3 regions of the Streptomyces sp. NPDC029152 genome follow, and region 2 is predicted to be linked to each of the others. Evidence: riboswitches for the same ligand, from Rfam matches in the RefSeq annotation. Region 2 holds a riboswitch; each other region holds the start of a gene.
The links. Region 2 has a riboswitch for cyclic di-AMP ahead of ACZ4V6_RS29770 (M23 family metallopeptidase). Riboswitches for the same ligand answer to the same signal wherever they lie in the genome.
Positions count from the first base shown of each region.

Region 1: it holds a riboswitch for cyclic di-AMP, as region 2 does, so the genes downstream of both, ACZ4V6_RS09375 (M23 family metallopeptidase) here and ACZ4V6_RS29770 (M23 family metallopeptidase) in region 2, are expected to answer to the same signal.
Region 3: it holds a riboswitch for cyclic di-AMP, as region 2 does, so the genes downstream of both, ACZ4V6_RS32200 (transglycosylase SLT domain-containing protein) here and ACZ4V6_RS29770 (M23 family metallopeptidase) in region 2, are expected to answer to the same signal.

Region 1 covers NZ_JBVHWR010000003.1:584,665-590,806, reverse strand. The annotation lists gene lhgO (L-2-hydroxyglutarate oxidase) at 1-554, shown strand, start outside; gene trmB (tRNA (guanosine(46)-N7)-methyltransferase TrmB) at 705-1,502, shown strand; gene ACZ4V6_RS09385 (PrsW family intramembrane metalloprotease) at 1,513-2,874, shown strand; gene ACZ4V6_RS09380 (aldo/keto reductase) at 2,894-3,838, opposite strand; gene ACZ4V6_RS09375 (M23 family metallopeptidase) at 3,976-5,016, opposite strand; cyclic di-AMP (ydaO/yuaA leader) riboswitch at 5,027-5,184, opposite strand; gene ACZ4V6_RS09370 (PP2C family protein-serine/threonine phosphatase) at 5,446-6,142, opposite strand, start outside.
Region 2 covers NZ_JBVHWR010000018.1:67,583-73,724, forward strand. The annotation lists gene ACZ4V6_RS29765 (M16 family metallopeptidase) at 1-1,144, shown strand, start outside; cyclic di-AMP (ydaO/yuaA leader) riboswitch at 1,336-1,499, shown strand; gene ACZ4V6_RS29770 (M23 family metallopeptidase) at 1,512-2,276, shown strand; gene ACZ4V6_RS29775 (GntR family transcriptional regulator) at 2,500-3,192, shown strand; gene ACZ4V6_RS29780 (HPr family phosphocarrier protein) at 3,312-3,593, opposite strand; gene ACZ4V6_RS29785 (bifunctional acetate--CoA ligase family protein/GNAT family N-acetyltransferase) at 3,768-6,142, shown strand, end outside.
Region 3 covers NZ_JBVHWR010000024.1:8,880-15,021, reverse strand. The annotation lists gene ACZ4V6_RS32215 (glycosyltransferase family 2 protein) at 1-1,005, opposite strand, end outside; gene ACZ4V6_RS32210 (GNAT family N-acetyltransferase) at 1,036-2,100, opposite strand; gene ACZ4V6_RS32205 (HAD family hydrolase) at 2,335-3,144, shown strand; gene ACZ4V6_RS32200 (transglycosylase SLT domain-containing protein) at 3,206-3,697, opposite strand; cyclic di-AMP (ydaO/yuaA leader) riboswitch at 3,699-3,864, opposite strand; gene ACZ4V6_RS32195 (polyprenyl synthetase family protein) at 4,597-5,607, shown strand; gene ACZ4V6_RS32190 (LolA family protein) at 5,862-6,142, shown strand, end outside.

The DNA.
Region 1 (6,142 bases), on a different contig from region 2:
TCCCGTTCCGGGGCGAGTACTACGAGCTGGCGCGGCCGGAACTGGTGCGGGGCCTGGTCTACCCGGTGCCCGACCCGGCGTTCCCGTTCCTCGGCGTGCACCTGACCCGCGGCATCGACGGCAGCGTGCACATCGGCCCCAACGCGGTGCCGGCCCTGGCCCGCGAGGGCTACGGCTGGGGCGTCGTCCGGCCCCGCGAGCTGGGCGCCACGCTCACCTGGCCGGGCTCGCGGCGCATCGCCCGGCGGCACTGGAGGTACGGCGCCGGGGAGCTGCGGCGGTCGCTGTCCAAGGGGGCGTTCACCTCGGCGGTGCGCAGGCTGCTGCCGTCGGTGACGGAGGACGACCTGGTGAAGGCGCCGGCCGGGGTGCGGGCGCAGGCGGTGCTGGCGGACGGGACGCTGGTGGACGACTTCCTGATCAAGGAGGGGGCGTGTGCGGTGCACGTCCTGAACGCGCCGTCTCCCGCGGCGACGGCGGCGCTGCCGATCGGGCGGGAGGTGGGGCGGCGGGCGCTGGCTCTGCTGGGGGCGGATGCCGTGGCCCGGCGCTGACGGTGCCCGGCCCGGACGCGGGGCGGGTCGGATCGCGCTGCCCGGCGCCACGGGGTGCTTCCCCCTGGAGGGCTGCCCCCGGCGCCCACCCGTGCCGCCCCGGCGGCACGGCGGCTCGCATGCCCGGTCCGGCCGTAAAATCGACTCACTGTGTCTGATTCACGCCATGCCCCCGAGACCTCGCAGCCGGTTCGCGCCAAGGGTGAGCCCCGGTTCCCCGACGGGCCGAAGGCCGACCCCGCCGGATCGCACTTCGAGCGGCGCATCCGGAGCTTCCAGCCGCGCCGGAGCAGGGTCACCACCGGACAGGCGGACGCGCTGCAGCGGCTGTGGCCGAAGTGGGGACTGGACATCGACGGACAGCGGGTCATCGACCTCACCGAGCTGTTCGGGAACACCCGCCCCGTCGTCCTGGAGATCGGCTTCGGCATGGGCGAGGCCACCGCCCAGATGGCCGCCGCCGACCCGGACACCAACATCCTCGCCGTCGACGTCCACACCCCCGGCCAGGGGAACCTGCTCGGTCTCGCCGACCGGAACGGCCTGTCCAACATCCGCGTGGGCAACGGCGACGCGATCATCCTGCTGCGCGAGATGCTCGCCCCCGACTCCCTCGCCGGACTGCGCGTCTACTTCCCCGACCCCTGGCCGAAGAAGCGGCACCACAAGCGCCGTCTGATCCAGCCGGAGTTCCTCACCCTGGCCGCGTCACGCCTCGCGCCGGGCGCCGTCGTGCACTGCGCCACCGACTGGGAGCCGTACGCGGAGCAGATGCTCGAGGTCCTCACCGCGCACCCCGGCTTCGAGAACACCGTGGCAGGCGGCGGTTTCGCGCCGCGCCCCGCCCACCGGCCCCTGACCCGTTTCGAGGGCCAGGGACTGGACAAGGGACATGTGGTGAACGACCTGCTCTTCCGTCGCGTACAGGAGCACCCCCCCACCGGTTAGGGTCCATGCCGTGGCCACCTGTCCCCCGTGTCCGACGCGTCCGCCCGCGCCTCCGCACAGGCACCCGCACTGGTGGCAGCGCACCTGGGTGCGTTACGGCGCGCTGATCACCCTGCTCGCGCTCTCCGGCCTGGTGATCCTGGCCCTGGTGCGCGAACAGACCGGCACCCGGGGATTCCTGGTGGGGCTGGGGCTGGCGGTCCTTCCCGTGCCGCTGCTCGTAGCCGCCTTCCGCTGGCTGGACCGGGTCGATCCCGGTCCCTGGCGGAACCTGCTGTTCTCCTTCGCCTGGGGCGCCTGCGCGGCGGCGCTGATAGCGATCATCGCCAACAGCTTCGCGACGCGATGGATAGCGACGGCCACCGCCGACCCCACCGGCGCGGACACCCTGGGCGCCACCGTGATAGCGCCGGTCGTGGAGGAGTCCGCCAAGGCCGCGGCCGTCCTGCTGGTCTTCCTCTTCCGCAGGCGGGACTTCACCGGCATCGTCGACGGCGTCGTCATAGCCGGCGTCACCGCCACCGGCTTCGCCTTCACCGAGAACATCCTCTACCTGGGCACCGCCTTCGGCACCGACCAGCTCACCGGCGACCGGGGCATCGCCTCCGTGACCGCGGCGACCTTCTTCGTCCGCGTCGTCATGTCGCCGTTCGCCCATCCGCTGTTCACCGTGCTCACCGGCATCGGCTTCGGCGTCGCCGCGCTCTGTGCCGACCGCCACCACCTGCGCCGCGCCCTGCTCCCCCTGTCCGGCCTGCTGCTCGCGATGGGCATGCACGCGCTGTGGAACGGCTCGGCCTCGCTCGGCGAGTACGGCTTCTTCGCCGTGTACGCGGCGTTCATGGTGCCGGTCTTCGGCCTGCTGACCTGGCTGGCGATCTGGACCCGGCAACGCGAACTCGCCGCCGTGCGGACCGAGCTGCCCGTCTACGCGGTGGCCGGCTGGCTGGCGCCGGCCGAACCGTTCGCGCTCGGCTCGATGCGTGCGCGCCGCATCGCCCGGCAGCACGCCCGTCGTCACGCCGGGAAACCGGCGGCGCGGACGGTGGCGGAGTACGAGGCGTACGCGACCTCGCTGGCGTTCCTGCGGCAACGGGGGCGCAAGGGCCGGGCGGGCGCCGACTACGTCGTACGGGAGGGGGAGTTGCTGCGCGAGCTGTGGCGCCGGCGGGAGGTGGCGCGCCCGGCACTGGACCACGCGGCCCGGGCCACGGCGCCGTCCGCCCCGGTGGCCGTACCGCCCTGGCCGGCGTACGGGGCGCACACGGCAGCCACGCCGTACACCGCACAGGCCCCGTACGTCACCTCGTACGCCACGCCCGCCTACGCCCCCCGCACCGCGTACCCGTCCCAGAACCCGTACCGGACGTAGCGGCAGCCGAGAAGGTCCCTCAGGCGGACGCCTCCGTCAGCCCGAGCACCTCCGCCTCCGTCAGCTCCAGGTCCGCCACTCCCAGCAGCGCCGGCAGCTGCTCGGCCGTCCGCGCGGACGCGATCGGCGCGGCCACCGACGGCTGGGCCGCCAGCCAGGCCAGGGCCACCGTGGCGACCGGCACGCCGTGGGCCTCGGAGACCTCGTCCAGGGCGGTGAGCACCCGCCGGCCGCGCTCGCTCTCCAGGTGCTTCGCGGCGCCGCCCGCCCGCGGGCTGTCGACGGTCGTGCCGGGCCGGTACTTGCCCGTGAGGAAGCCGGACGCGAGGGCGTAGTACGGAACGGCGGCCAGGCCGGCCCGCTCGGCGAGGTCGCGCAGCCCGCCCTCGTAGGTGTCGCGCGAGACCAGGTTGTAGTGGGGCTGCAGGGCCACGTACCGGGCGAGGCCCTCGCGGTCGGAGAACTCCAGGGACGCCGCGAGCCGCTCGGCCGTGATGTTGGAGGCGGCGATGTACCGGACCTTGCCCGCGCGCACCAGGTCGTCGAGCGCGCCGACGATCTCCTCGACCGGCACCTCGGGCTTGTCGAAGTGGGTGTAGTAGAGGTCGATGTGGTCGGTGCCCAGGCGGCGCAGCGAGGCGTCGGCCGCGGCCTTGATGTTGGCGGCGGACAGGCCGGGATACTCCGGGTGCTGGCTGACCTTCGTGGCGATCACCACGTCGGCGCGGTTGCCGCGTGCCGCGAGCCACTCGCCGATGAGGGTCTCGGACTCGCCGCCGCTGTTGCCCTCGACCCACGCGGAGTAGGAGTCGGCGGTGTCGACGAAGTTGCCGCCGGCGGCGGTGTAGGCGTCGAGGACGGCGAAGGAGGTGTCCCGGTCGGCGGTCCAGCCGAAGACGTTGCCGCCGAGGGCGAGGGGGAAGACCTCGAGGTCGGAGGAACCGAGCTTGCGCAGAGAAGTCATGTCTTACCACAACAACCGCCCCGGAACTGGTCATTCCGGGGCGGTGCGAAAAAGCGCGAACCGGCAGCCCTGACGTCGGGGGGTGCCCTCAGAACTGTCGCGGTCCCCGGGGGACGGCGCTGTCGGACGCCCTGTCCTCAGAGGGTGAGGCCCTTGCCCTGCAGCCATGCCGCCGGGTCGACCCCGCCCTCGGCACCGCCGACGTGGACCTCGAAGTGGAGGTGGGGCCCGGTGACGTTGCCCGTGGCGCCCACGCGGCCGATGACGTCACCGGTGTTGACCTTCTGGCCGACGCTGACGTTGATCGACGACTGGTGGCAGAACCACAGCTCGGTGCCGTCGTCCAGGGTCAGGATCGTGCGGTAGCCGTAGGAGCCGGCCCAGCCCGCCTCGGTGATCGTGCCGGTGTGGACGGCCTTGATGAGGGTACCCGTGGGCGCGGCGAAGTCGAGGCCGGTGTGGTGGCCGGAGGACCACATGGAACCGGCCTGGCCGAAGGTGGAGGTGATCGTGTACGAGGAGGTCGGCAGCGTGAACTGCTTGGCCAGCTCGGCGAGCCGCTCGGCCTCGGCCTTCTTCGCGGCCTCCTCCTCCGCCTTCTTCCTGGCGGCGGCGGCCTTGGCCTCGGCCTCCTTCTCCGCCTTCGCGGCGGCCTCGGCGGCCTCCTTCTCGGCCTTGGCGGCGGCCTCGGCGGCGGCCTTGGTCTCGACCTGGATCTGCTGCTGCTCGGCCTGCTGCATGATGCGCGCCCGCAGGGCCTCACCGGCGTCGGTGGAGCCCTCGGCGGCGTCGGTGGTGGTCACGCCGATGCCGCTGAGCGGGGTGGCGGAGCCCTGGGGCTCCGGCTCGTCGGCGGAGATGTCGGGGATCAGCGAGCCGACGTTCGGCAGATCGGGCATCGAGATCGGCATCGGCGGCTTGCCGGTCTGTGCGCTGGCCATGCCGCCCGCTCCGACGGCCGCGATGACGCCGACGCCGAGGACGGTGGAGCTGCGGGCGAGTCCGCCGCGCTGCTTGGCGACGCGGTGCCGGCCGCGTACGGGCCGGATGGACTCCGCGGTGGGGTTCCACTCCTCCCAGGGGCCCTCTTCGGCGCGGCGGACGTCGTGGCCGAAGGGTTCGGTGTCGCGCCGGCTCGGCACGAACGGGGCCTCGGGGGCAGGCCGGTTGGACGCCACGTGGGCGTACTCCTTTCCTTCCTTCCGCCTACCGGGTTAGCTGACGGGTTCGGAGCAGGAAGGTCTCCTACGCGCGTATACCCGCCGTGTCTCCACGGCGTCATACGCCCGATTCACCCCAGAGTGGTGGTTCCCCGGTTCCCTCGCGGGATTCGGCGCGTGCGCACGGAGCCGCCTTCTGTGACGGCTGGGACGACCGCGCTGCGTTATCGAACGTTAATAGACGGGGGGCGTTGATTCCAAGCCGTTCCGATTGATCATTAAGGATTCCGGCCCGGACTTATCCCCCACGAGGTGCTGAAACGGGGCGATTTGAACAGCCTTCAGATAACAACTTCACATCACATGTTTCTGACGTTGTGTCAGTTGTTATGCGGAGGGCGGTCGCGTCGTCACCACCCGTGACGCCGGCCGGGACCGCCGCGCCGCTCAGTGCCGGCGCACGGCGAGCAGCGCCATGTCGTCCGCCATGCCGCCCCCGGAGTGCCGGCGCACCTCGTCGGCGAGGGTGTCGAGCAGTTCGGCCGGATGCCGGAAGACGCGGCCGGCCAGCCGCGCCGGGGGATCGTAGAACCGGCCGTGGGCGTCGCGGGCCTCGGACAGTCCGTCGGTGTACAGCAGCAGCGTGGCACCGCCGGGGAAGCCGGTCACCTCCGCACGGTCGGGCCACACCCCCAGCTCGCCCATCCCGAGCGGCAGCGCGAACTCCCCGGCCTGCACCGGCTGCACGGTGCCGTCGGCGTGCAGCAGCAGGGGCGGCGGGTGGCCGCGGTTGACGATGCGCACGGTCCCCTCGCCGTGCGGGAGTTCGGCGAGGACGGCGGTGGTGAACCCCTCGAAGGCGTCCAGCCCGTCGCGCCGGGTGCCCTCGCGCGCCAGCGCCCGCTCCAGCCGCTGCGCGACCGCCTCCAGCGTCGCCTCCTGCTCGGCGGCCTCGCGGAAGGCGCCGATCACCACGGCGACGGCGGCCACCGCCCCCATGCCCTTGCCGCGCACGTCACCGACGATCAGCCGCACGCCGCGGGCACTGTCCTGCACCGCGTAGAGGTCGCCGCCGATGAAGGCGTCGGCCTGCGCCGCCTCGTAGCGGGCGGCGATCTCGAAGCCGCCGATCCGCCCGGCGGGC
Region 2 (6,142 bases):
GCACTCCGCCGAGGAGTTCGCCGCCGAGCTGGAGCGCTGCGGCGCCACCCTCGACGCGCACGCGGACCACCCCGGCGTCCGGCTGAGCCTGGAGGTGCCCGTCTCGCGCCTCGCCAAGGCCCTGGGCCTGGTCGCCGACGCGCTCAGGGCGCCCGCGTTCGCCGACAGCGAGGTCGAGCGGCTGGTGCGCAACCGGCTCGACGAGATCCCGCACGAACTCGCCAACCCCTCCCGGCGCGCCGCCAAGGAGCTGTCCAAGGAGCTGTTCCCGGCCGACTCGCGCATGTCGCGCCCGCGTCAGGGCACCGAGGAGACGGTCGCGAACATCGACGCGGCGGCCGTCCGCGCCTTCTACGAGAAGCACGTCCGCCCCGCCACGGCCACCGCGGTGATCGTCGGCGACCTCACCGACGTCGACCTCGACGCGCTGCTCGGCGACACCCTCGGCGCGTGGACCGGTTCCGCCGCCGAGCCGCGTCCCGTGCCGCCGGTGACCGCCGACGACACCGGACGGGTCGTCATCGTGGACCGCCCCGGCGCCGTCCAGACGCAGCTGCTGATCGGCCGCACCGGGCCCGACCGGCACGACCGCGTGTGGCCCGCGCAGGTCCTCGGCACTTACTGCCTGGGCGGCACCCTCACCTCGCGCCTGGACCGCGTCCTGCGCGAGGAGAAGGGCTACACCTACGGCGTCCGGGCCTTCGGGCAGGTCCTGCGTTCCGCGCCCGACGGCACGGGCGCCTCGATGCTCGCCATCAGCGGCTCCGTCGACACGCCCAACACCGGTCCGGCGCTGCAGGACCTGTGGACGGTGCTGCGCACCCTCGCCGAGGGCGGGCTCACCGACGCCGAACGCGACGTCGCCGTGCAGAACCTGGTGGGCGTGGCGCCGCTGAAGTACGAGACGGCGGCGGCCGTCGCGAGCACGCTGGCCGACCAGGTCGAGCAGTACCTGCCCGACGACTACCAGGCCACGCTGTACCGTCAACTCGCCGCCACGGGCACCGTGGAGGCCACCGCCGCGGTCGTCAGCGCCTTCCCGGTGGACCGCCTGGTGACGGTCCTCGTCGGCGATGCGGCGCAGATCAAGGAGCCCGTCGAGGCCCTCGGCATCGGCGAAGTCACCGTGGTGGCCGCCGAGTAGCGGCACGCGCGCGCGACGGCCCCGGCGACCCGAGCGTCACCGGGGCCGTCTTTTGTCCGAATTGGGGGAGAGGCTGCCCGTCTGCCCTGTGGCGTGCGCTACAAAATCCCTGTTGCGTTTGAGGATTGAAGACAACCGCGTTTAGCGTCGTCCGGGCTGTTCGTCAGGCAGTGCGCCGCACCCGCGGCACCGGACAGTCATCGCCGAGTCCCCGTACGGCGCGAGCCAGGGGAGCCGGGGACCCATCGCAGTCCCTGGGGTGAATCGGACGCCCGCGCTTCGGCGAGGGGGTCCGTAGGAGACCTTCCTGCTCCGAACCCGTCAGCTAACCCGGTAGGCGAGAGGGAAGGAAAGGACCAGCCTCTACATGGCGTTCACGCGCGCCACCGGGAAGCACCGCCGCCCCGGCCGCATGCACCGCACCACCGTTCGCGCGGCGGGCGTCGCGGCCCTCGCCACCACCGGCGTCGTCGGCTCCCTCGCGGCCCCGGCCCTCGCCGCGGAGCCCGAGCCCGAGCAGACCGGGCTGACCCCGGTCGTCACCATCGGCGACTCCATCGCCGAGGAGATCGACGCCCAGGCCGCCGCGCAGAAGCAGGCAGCCCTGGACGCCGCCGCCCGCGAGGCGGCGATGGAGGCCGCGCGCGAGCGGGCCGCCGAGGCGGCCGAGGAGGCACGCGAGGCCAAGGAGCGCGCCGCGCGCGAGGCGGAGCGCGAGCGCCTCAACACCTTCGTCGCGCCGATCACCGGCTCCTACGTGTCCACGGCCTACCGGGCCGGCAGCTCCCTGTGGTCCTCCGGCAGTCACACCGGCATCGACTTCCACGCCTCCACCGGCACCTCGGTGCACGCGGTCGGCGTCGGCACCGTCGTCGAGGCCGGCTGGGGCGGCGCGTACGGCAACCAGGTCGTGATCAGGATGCACGACGGCACGTACACCCAGTACGGCCACCTGTCCTCCATCGGCGTCTCGGTCGGCCAGTCGGTCGACGCCGGCCAGCAGATCGGCCTCTCCGGCGCCACCGGCAACGTCACCGGCCCGCACCTGCACTTCGAGGCCCGCACGAGCCCGGAGTACGGCTCGGACATGGACCCCGTGGCCTACCTCCGCTCCCACGGCGTGAACGTCTGACGACGGACGGTACGACATCCCGAAGGCCCCGGCTCCCGAGCCGGGGCCTTCCGGTCTTCCCGCCCTGCCTCCGGTATTTTTCCGGCTCCGTTTCCGGCCCGTGGATGTCCGAAAGACATCCCTGAATTTCCGCGGCCCGTCCGAAAGCGCGGCGCATTGGCCTAGAGTCACGGAAAAGGCGTCCATCGCCGGCGTTTCACGGGGATCAATGCGGAGGTCGGGCATGCGTATTCCGGCGCACTCGGTGTGCACGGCGATCCGGGACGACATCGTCGCCGGTGTCCACGGACGCGGCAGCCGGCTCACCGAGGAACTGCTCGCCCGCCGCCACGGCGTCTCCCGCGTCCCCGTCCGCGAGGCGCTGCGCACCCTGGAGGCCGAGGGCTTCGTGGTGACCCGGCGGCACGCGGGCGCGTGCGTCGCGGAGCCCACCGCACAGGAGGCCGCCGACCTGCTGGAGACCCGCACGCTCCTGGAGCCCCTCGGCGCCTCCCGCGCGGCCCGGCGCCGCACCGAGGCCCACCTCAAGGTGCTGCGCGGCCTGGTCGGGCTGGGCCGGGAACGCTCCCGGCAGGGCCACGTCGAGGACCTGCGCGCGCTGGACGGCTGGTTCCACGACACCCTCGCGCAGGCCGCCGGCAGCCCCTCCCTCACGGCGATGCTGACCCAGCTGCGCCGCAAGATCGCGTGGATGTACGTCGTGGACACGCCGCCCGGTGCGGTGGAGCGCTGGGCCGGGTACGGCGCGGTCGTCGACGCGGTGGCGCGGGGCGACGGCGACCGCGCGCGGACGCTCATGGCGCTGCACGCCGAGCGGTCGGCCGCGGCGCACCGGCTGCGTTTCGCCTCCGGCGACCGCCCGGGCGGCGTGAGGAACGCGCAACGTCCCGTGAACATGACGAGCCTGCGGAATTAACACGGGTGCCGTACACAAAAAGAGAGGCAATTCAGGGGGCCGTTTCTCCCTGCCCGGAAAAGGGGCAGGGAAAAGGCCCGCCCGGTGATCCGGGCGGGCCTTTTCGGCATGCCGTCACATCAGACGGTCTCGGGAAGCTCCTCGAGCCCCTCGGCGACCAGCTTCGCCAGCCGGTCCAGGGCCGCGTCCGCGCCCTCGGCGTCGGAGGCGAGGACGATCTCCTCACCGCCCTGGGCGCCCAGGCCCAGGACGGCCAGCATGGAGGCCGCGTTGACGGGGTCGCCGTCGGCCTTGGCGATCGTCACCGGGACGCCTGTGGCCGTGGCGGCTCGGACGAAGATGGAGGCGGGGCGGGCGTGGAGGCCCTCGGCCCAGCCGACGTTGACGCGGCGCTCAGCCATGTGTTGCTGCCCTTCAGGTGTTCAGGTTGTCTAGACCAGTTTCCCACATCATGAAGCATGGCCGGACGGCTGCGCGCCGCCCGGTCGGCCGTCGGACCGCGGCCTCGGCCCGACCTTCCGTCCTCCACAGACTGCCCCGCGCCGTTGTCGTGCGCGAGCCGTACTCTGGGGCCCATGCAGACCTCGCCGGACCGGCACGAGTACCCCGCCCACTGGGAGGCCGACGTGGTGCTGCGCGACGGCGGCACCGCGCGCGTCCGCCCCATCACCGTTGATGACGCCGAGCGCCTGGTCAGCTTCTACGAGCAGGTCTCCGACGAGTCGAAGTACTACCGCTTCTTCGCGCCGTACCCTCGCCTGTCCGCCAAGGACGTCCACCGCTTCACGCACCACGACTTCGTGGACCGGGTGGGACTCGCGGCCACCGTCGGCGGCGAGTTCATCGCCACCGTACGCTACGACCGGATCGGCGCCGGCGGAACACCCGCCTCCGCCCCGGCCGACGAGGCCGAGGTCGCCTTCCTCGTCCAGGACGCCCACCAGGGCCGGGGCGTCGCCTCCGCGCTCCTGGAGCACATCGCCGCCGTCGCCCGGGAGCGCGGCATCCGCCGCTTCGCCGCCGAGGTGCTGCCCGCGAACACCAAGATGATCAAGGTGTTCATGGACGCCGGGTACACCCAGAAGCGGAGCTTCGAGGACGGCGTGGTCCGCCTGGAGTTCGACCTGGAACCCACCGACCGCTCGCTCGCCGTGCAGTACGCGCGCGAACAGCGCGCGGAAGCCCGCTCGGTGCAGCGCCTGCTCCAGCCCGGCTCCGTCGCCGTCATCGGCACCGGCCGCGCCCCCGGCGGCGTCGGCCGCAGCATCCTCGGCAACATCCGGGACGCGGGCTACACCGGCCGCCTCCACGCCGTGAACAAGGCCTTCCCCGAGGACCTGAAGGACATCGACGGGGTGCCCGCCCGCCGCTCGGTGCGCGACATCGACGGCCCCGTCGACCTCGCCGTCGTCACCGTGCCCGCCGAGCACGTGCCCGAGGTCGTCGCCGAGTGCGGCGAACACGGCGTGCAGGGCCTCGTCGTGATCTCCGCCGGGTACGCCGACAGCGGCCCCGAGGGGCGCGAACGCCAGCGGACCCTCGTGCGCCAGGCGCGCACGTACGGCATGCGGATCATCGGCCCCAACGCCTTCGGGATCATCAACACCTCCCCGGCGATCCGCCTCAACGCCTCCCTCGCCCCCGAGATGCCGCGCCCCGGCCGGATCGGCCTGTTCGCCCAGTCCGGCGCCATCGGCATCGCCCTGCTCTCCCGGCTGCACCGGCGCGGCGGCGGGGTCACCGGCGTGACCGGCGTGTCCACCTTCGTCTCCTCCGGCAACCGGGCCGACGTCTCCGGCAACGACGTCCTCCAGTACTGGTACGACGACCCCGAGACCGACGTCGCGCTGATGTACCTGGAGTCCATCGGCAACCCCCGCAAGTTCACCCGCCTGGCCCGGCGCACGGCGGCGTCCAAGCCGCTGGTCGTGGTGCAGGGCGCCCGGCACGGCGGCGTCGCGCCGCAGGGCCACGCCGTACGGGCGACGCGGCTGCCGCACGCGACGGTCTCCGCGCTGCTGCGGCAGGCCGGGGTGATCCGCGTCGACACGATCACCGACCTGGTCGACGCCGGGCTGCTGCTCGCGCGCCAGCCGCTGCCCGCCGGCCCACGGGTGGCGATCCTCGGGAACTCGGAGTCCCTGGGGCTGCTCACCTATGACGCGTGCCTGTCGGAGGGCCTGCGGCCGCACCCTCCGCTGGACCTGACGACGGCGGCCTCCGCGCAGGACTTCCACGCGGCCCTGTCCCGGGCGCTGGCCGACGACACCTGCGACGCGGTGGTGGTGACCGCCATCCCGACGGTGGGGGAGGGGGCGGCCGGGGACGCGGCGCTGGCCGAGGCGCTGCGCTCGGCGGCGGCCGCGGTGCCCGACAAGCCCGTCCTGGTGGTGCACGTGGAGCTGGGCGGTCTCGCCCAGGCCCTGTCCGCCGCGGCGAGCACCGCTCCGCAGGCCGCCCCGGGACCCCCGCCCCCGGGGACACCGGGCGCCCCGGACGGCGCCCCCGCGCCGGAGCCACCCGTCGGGACCGCCGAGACCGCCGAGGCCGTCGAGGCTCCGGAAGGGGCCCGCCTCATACCCGCCTATCCCGCCGCCGAGCGCGCCGTCCGCGCTCTCGCCCAGGCCGTCGCCTACGCGCAGTGGCGACGCGACGCGGCCGACCCCGGCAAGGTCCCGGAGTACGACGACATCGACGAGAAGGGCGCCGCCGAGCTGATCGCCGGCCACCTCGCGCGCGGACAGGGCCTCGCGCTCGGCGCCCACGACACCTGCGAGCTGCTCGGCAGGTACGGCATCCACGTCCACCGCGCCCTGCCCGCCCCCACCCCCGACGACGCCGTCGCCGCCGCCGGCACGCTCGGTTACCCCGTCGCCCTCAAGGCCACCGCCCCGCACCTGCGCCACCGCGCCGACCTGGGCGGCGTACGCCTCGACCTCGCGGACGAGGA
Region 3 (6,142 bases), on a different contig from region 2:
GTCCCGCCAGGTCTCCCGGTGGTGGTGCCACACCAGGGCCGTCGGCGTGTAGTGCAGCCGCCCGCCCTCGGCGAGAACGCGCACGAAGCCGTAGAGGTCGTCGCCGCCCCGCGCGCGCGTGCCCGCGCCGGTCGCCGGGTCGAAACCGCCGACCGCGCGCAGCGCCGCCGTACGGAAGGCCATGTTGGCGCCGGAACCGAAGCGCCCCGCGGTGAACGGGAACAGCGGTTCGCCGGCGGGCGGGCGCTCCGGGTCGTACGTGCGCGGGGTGAAGCCCTTCGCGAAGCCGCCGTGGCTCTCCAGGAGGACCTGGGCCGGGGTGCTCAGCCGGGCGGGCAGGATCAGGCCGGTCGCGCACGCCAGGCGCGGATCGGCGGCGAAGGGCGTGGTCAGCTCGGTGAGCCAGCGCGGGTCGGCGACCACGTCGTCGTCGGTGAAGGCGACCACCTCGCTCCGCACGGCCGCGAGGCCCCGGTTGTGCGCGACCGCCAGCCCGGGAACCGGTTCGCGGACGTACCGCACGCGTTCGCCGTACTTCCGCTCGACCAGCTCGCGGGTCTCGTCGGTCACCGGGGCGTTGTCGACGACGACGACCTCGTGGTCCGGATGGTCCTGCGCGAGCAGGGAGTCGAGCGCGCGGGCGAGCTGCCCGGCGCGCTCCCGGGTGGCGACGACGACGCTGACGGACGGCGGCCCGTGCAGCGGGGCGGACGCGGGCCCGGGCGGTGCCCCGGGGTGCAGCCGCCGGGCGAGCCCCGCCAGCGTCCGCGTCGGGTCCGCACCCTCCGGCACCCGCCCCAGCAGCGTGCCGACGGGCCGCCCCGCCCTGCGGACCAGGACGAACACCGGGCCGGACGCCACCGGCGGACTACCCGGCCCCGGCCTGAGGCCGGCCTCCTCCTCCCCGTCGCCGAGGTCCAGCTCGGCGACCTGCACCGGCTCGGTGCTCAGGAATCTCTCGATCTCCCGCCGTGTCTCCTGCCGCGCACGCCGTGCTCCGGCCATGCGCCCCACCCCCTCGTGGTTGCCCCTCCGTCACGACCGGCGCAGCCGGGCCGCCCCCTTCAGCGTGCGCGCCGCCAGTGCCGCCAGCCGCGGCCGGTCGCGCACGAAACCGTGCGCGCGGCGGGCCGGTTCGCGGCCGAGCCACTGCAGCGCGGCGCCGGCCCCCGGACGCGTCGCCGTCCCCTCGTACACGGGCAGTTCCCCGGTCTTCAGCGAGTCCTTGTACTCCGCCGCGCCCCGCCCCATGTCGAGCAGGCCGATGCCCTCGGCGGCGGCGGCCTCGGCCATCCGCAGATGCAGCACCAGCCCCGGCGAGTACTTCGCGAAGTCCGGGTCGTACGCCGGGAACCAGCAGGCCAGGACCGACGCCGAGCGCAGCCCGAAGTGGGCGGCGACGGGCCGGCCGTCGGCGTAGAGCACGGACAGCGTGCCCGTGCACTGCGGCGCCCGGGTCTCGGCGAGCCGTCCGACGAGCCGGGTGATCCACTCCTGCGCGAAGCGGTCCCGGCGTCCCGTCCTGCGGTACTGCGCCGACTTCCACTCCATGAGCGTGCGCAGCGCCGCCGGTTCACGCTCGTCGAACACGAAGCGCACGTCCCCGACCTGCCGGCCCAGCCTGCGCTCCTTGGCGAGGGTGGTCTTCAGGAACTTCGGCGACTGCGTGCGCAGCACGCTCTCGTACGCCTCGTACCCCTTCTCCACGTCGATGACGTAGGTGGCGTGCTCCTCGGCGGCGTACGGCACGAACAGGTTCTGCTCGGCCTCCAGGTTGTCGAACGCGAGGCTCGACAGGGAACAGGCCCGCAGCAGTTGGCGGGTGTCCGGGGCGAGGCCCGGCCGCAGCACCGCGCCCTGGCAGTCCGAGACCCCGAGCCCGATCGCCCGGCCCTGGCCCAGCGGACCGCGCTCGTGCGGCAGGAAACCGGCGGCCTCGCCGCCTTCGTACAGCACCGCCACCCGCGCCCCGGGCCGCACCCGGCCCACGACGTCGGTGAACTCCGGCTCCATGAACGGATTGCGCGGCGACCTCGATGCGGCGCGCAGCGCGCGCCAGCCCTCCCGCTCCCCCTCGCCCAGCTCCTCCGGCCTGAGCACGCGTACACGTCCGCCGTTCAACCCGACCCCCCGATCAAGTCCCCCCTGGACAACAGGAAGGTACCCCCGGGGCCGCCCGGAGGGTAGAAGGCAGAGCATGTTGTTGCCAACTGGTGCACAGGCCTTTAACCGCCTTTAGCCGGTGATGCGACAGGTTTCGGACACCTGCGAACGTCCTCGTGCGCATCCGGTCGTGGGTGAGTCGGGCGGGTGCGGTGTCCGTATTCTCTGATCATGGACCGCACCGCATATGCCCTCGTCGCCACCGACCTCGACGGAACGCTGCTGCGCGGCGACGACACCGTCTCCGACCGGTCGCTGGCCGCGCTGGCGCGGGTGGCCCGGGCCGGGGCGCGGCACCTGGTGGTGACGGGGCGGCCGGCACCGAGGGTGCGCTCCCTGCTCGACGGCCTCGGCTGCACGGGGCTCGCGGTGTGCGGGCAGGGCGCGCAGGTGTACGACGCCGGCGCGCACCGGATGCTGTGGTCGGTCACCCTGGACCGGGAACTGGCGGAGGCCGCGCTCGGCAAGATCGAGGCGGAGGTCGGCGAGGTGTACGCCGCGGTCGACCAGGACGGCGTCGACGGGCTGACGCTCATCGAGCCGGGCTACCTGATGCCCCACCCGACCCTGCCCGCGGTGCGGGTGGAGCGGCGCGACGAGCTGTGGAGCGAGCCGATCAGCAAGGTGCTGCTGCGCCACCCCGACCTGTCCGACGACGAGCTGGCCGCCACGGCGCGCGCGGTGGTCGGTTCCCTCGCCACGGTCACGATGTCGGGGCCGGGGACGGTGGAGCTCCAGCCGTGCGGGGTCACCAAGGCGACCGGTCTCGCGCTCGCCGCCGAACGCCTCGGGCTGAGCCGGCGGCGGACGATCGCCTTCGGCGACATGCCCAACGACATCCCCATGTTCCACTGGGCGGCCCGCGGGGTCGCCATGGCGGGCGCCCACCCCGAACTCAAGGCGGTCGCCGACGAGGTCACCACGACGAACGAGGACGACGGCGTGGCCGTCGTCCTCGAGCGGATCTTCGGAACCTCCTGACACGCCGCCGCGTGTCGGTGTGGACCGGTTCATCCGGTCATGTCATGGAGCGCGGGGTGGCTCAGTACGCGCCGAAGACGTTGTCGATGGAGCCGTACCGGGCGGCCGCGTAGTTGCAGGCGGCGGTGATGTTGGCGACCGGGTCGTACGAGTCCCAGGAGGTGCCGGGGACGTGGTACGCCCGGAAGGTCGGGTCGATCACCTGGAGCAGGCCCTTGGACGGGGTGCCGTTGACGGCGTTGACGTCCCAGTTGTTGATGGCGAGCGGGTTGCCGGACGACTCCCGCATGACGTTGCGGTGGATGCCGTCGTACGTCCCGGGGATCCCGTGCCGGGCCATGATGTCCAGCGACTCGCGGATCCAGCCGTCGAGGTTGTCCGGGTACGCCGTCGTCGCGGTGACGGCGGTGGTCGTGGCGGCCGGGGTGGCGGCGGACGCGGTGGCGGCACCGACGAGCGGCAGGGCGAGCACGGCGACGCCGGTGCCGGCGACGGCGAGCGTGCGGGCGAGGCGGCCGGTTCGGGCGTGACGGTTCTGACCGTTGGCAGGCATGTGTGTCCCTCTCCTACGCCTGCGAGGTGAGCTGTCGGGTTCGGGCGGGGAGGTGCCCGGCCGTGCCCTGACGGGTACGGCTTCACCCCGAGCCGCGCCGGTGGTGTCCGGCACGGCGGCTTACCTGGGTCCCCCGCTCCTGCCTGCGAGTGTGTCGAGTGGATGACTGTGTGTCGGGCGGTGGCAGGATTCGGCGTCCGCCTGACAGGCCGGGAACGTATGCGAGAGCACATGTCCGAAACAAGTGCAGGAATCACCCGACGTGCTTGTTGACCTTGTTCTGGGGCATTTGAGGTACTTGATCCTTTGCGAGTGCCAAGCCTCAACTCCCCTACGGGGCAAAGGGGTGGGGGTCCTCGCGGCGGGGAGCGGGCGGACGCGGCGGCGTGAGCCAACTCACTGCTTCCAACAAGCGCGGCAAATCGGGCATTAGGGCCAACTAGTGGCCAACCGGCCGCCGGTCGGAGTCGCTTCGGCGTGGGGCGCGGACCGGACGCCGGCCGGGCGGCCGGCCGGACGCGCGCACCCCGTGCCGCACCTGGCCGTCGGCGGCCCTTCCGGTGTCCCCTCGCGCCGGGCGGGCATCCGTTCGGGACGGGGGCGCGGATGCCGAACGGGTGATGTTCTCGGGGTGCGGTCCGCCGGGAGGGGTGGTGGGATCTTCGGTGGCGGCTTCCGTGCTCCGTGTCCCGTGTCGCACCTTTCTGGCGATGTCGGACGATATCTGCTCATATCGCCTGATCAAAAACATGCCACGCATGATCTGATACCGACCGGCCTGTAACGGTGGGCGCTAGCGGTGATCGAAACGTGACCGGATACGCTGACTTGAGTGGTGGCAGCGACCTATCGACAAGCCAGGTAATCGCCAGTAGACACCAGCAGACAGGAGACCCCTCGTGACCGTCGTCGGGCCGTTCGGGCTGAGCGTGCGGGACCAGGCTCTGGAAGCCGATGTCCAGACCGGATTGGCGGCCGTCGAGGAAGGGTTGCTTGAGGCAACCAAAAGCGAGGTGCCGTTCATCACGGAGGCCGCCCAGCACCTGGTGCGGGCCGGCGGCAAGCGGTTCCGTCCGCTGCTGGTGATGCTCGCCTCCCGGTTCGGCGACCCCTACGCGCCCGGCATCGTGCCCTCGGCCGTGGTCGTGGAGCTGACGCACCTCGCCACGCTCTACCACGACGACGTGATGGACGAGGCGACCGTGCGCCGCGGCGTGCCCAGCGCGAACACCCGCTGGGGCAACTCGGTCGCGGTCCTCACCGGCGACTTCCTGTTCGCCCGCGCCTCCCAGATCCTCGCCGACCTCGGGCCCGAGGCGGTCCGGGTGCAGGCCCTGGCGTTCGAGCGGCTCGTCACCGGCCAGATCCTGGAGACGGCCGGACCCCAGGACGGACGGGACCCGGTCGACCACTACCTGGACGTGCTCGGCGGCAAGACGGGATCGCTGGTGGCGGTCTCCTGCCGGTTCGGCGCGATGATGTCCGGTGCCGACGAGACGGTCGTCGACGTGCTGACCCAGTACGGCGAGCGGCTCGGCGTCGCCTTCCAGCTCGCGGACGACGTCCTGGACATCGCCTCCGACTCCCACGAGTCGGGCAAGACGCCCGGCACGGACCTGCGCGAGGGCATCCCGACCCTCCCGGTGCTGCGGCTGCGCGAACGGGCGGCCCGGCTGGGGCTCGCCGAGGACGTCGCCCTGTGCGAGCTGCTGGACTCCGACCTGAGCGACGACGCGCGGCACGCCGAGGCGCTGCGCCTGCTGCGCGCCCATCCCGCGCTGGAGCAGGCGCGCGCGGACACCGTCCGCTACGCGAAGGAGGCCCGGGCGGCGCTGGCCCCGCTGCGGGAGTGCGACGCGAAGGCCGCGCTGATCGAGCTGTGCGACGCGGTGGTGCACCGGGCCGGCTGACCCCCGGCCGTCCCGCGCCCCCCGGCGCGGCGCCCCTCCCTCTGCCGGCCGGGGGAGGCCCCACCCCTCCGTGTCATCCCGCAGGAGTACGCGGAGTTGAGCCCGCGGTCTGACGCTTCTCCCTGACCGATTTGGTCAGATGGACACCACGGAAAACCACCACTCCTCACCGATTCGGGTGAGAATGGCGGCTCACGGGTGAACACGTGCGAGGCCGTGAGACAGCCGCCGCCGACGACGGAGGTAGGGCACACATGGCACCGATCGATTCCGACGACAACACGACCGCCGGGGAGGGCGAGGGGGCGCGCGCCGCACGGCGCAGGGCCGCGCGGTACGTCGTCCCGGTCGCGGTAATGGGCGTGGCGGCCGCCACGATCGGGCTCGTCCCCGCGCTCGCCGACTCCGGCGACCCGGACCTGCCCGAGGTGACGGCCCAGCAGCTCATCCAGAAGATCGCCGAGTCGGACGTCCAGCAGCTGTCCGGCACCGTCAGGATCAGCACCGACCTGGGCCTGCCGGACCTCGGCGGCCT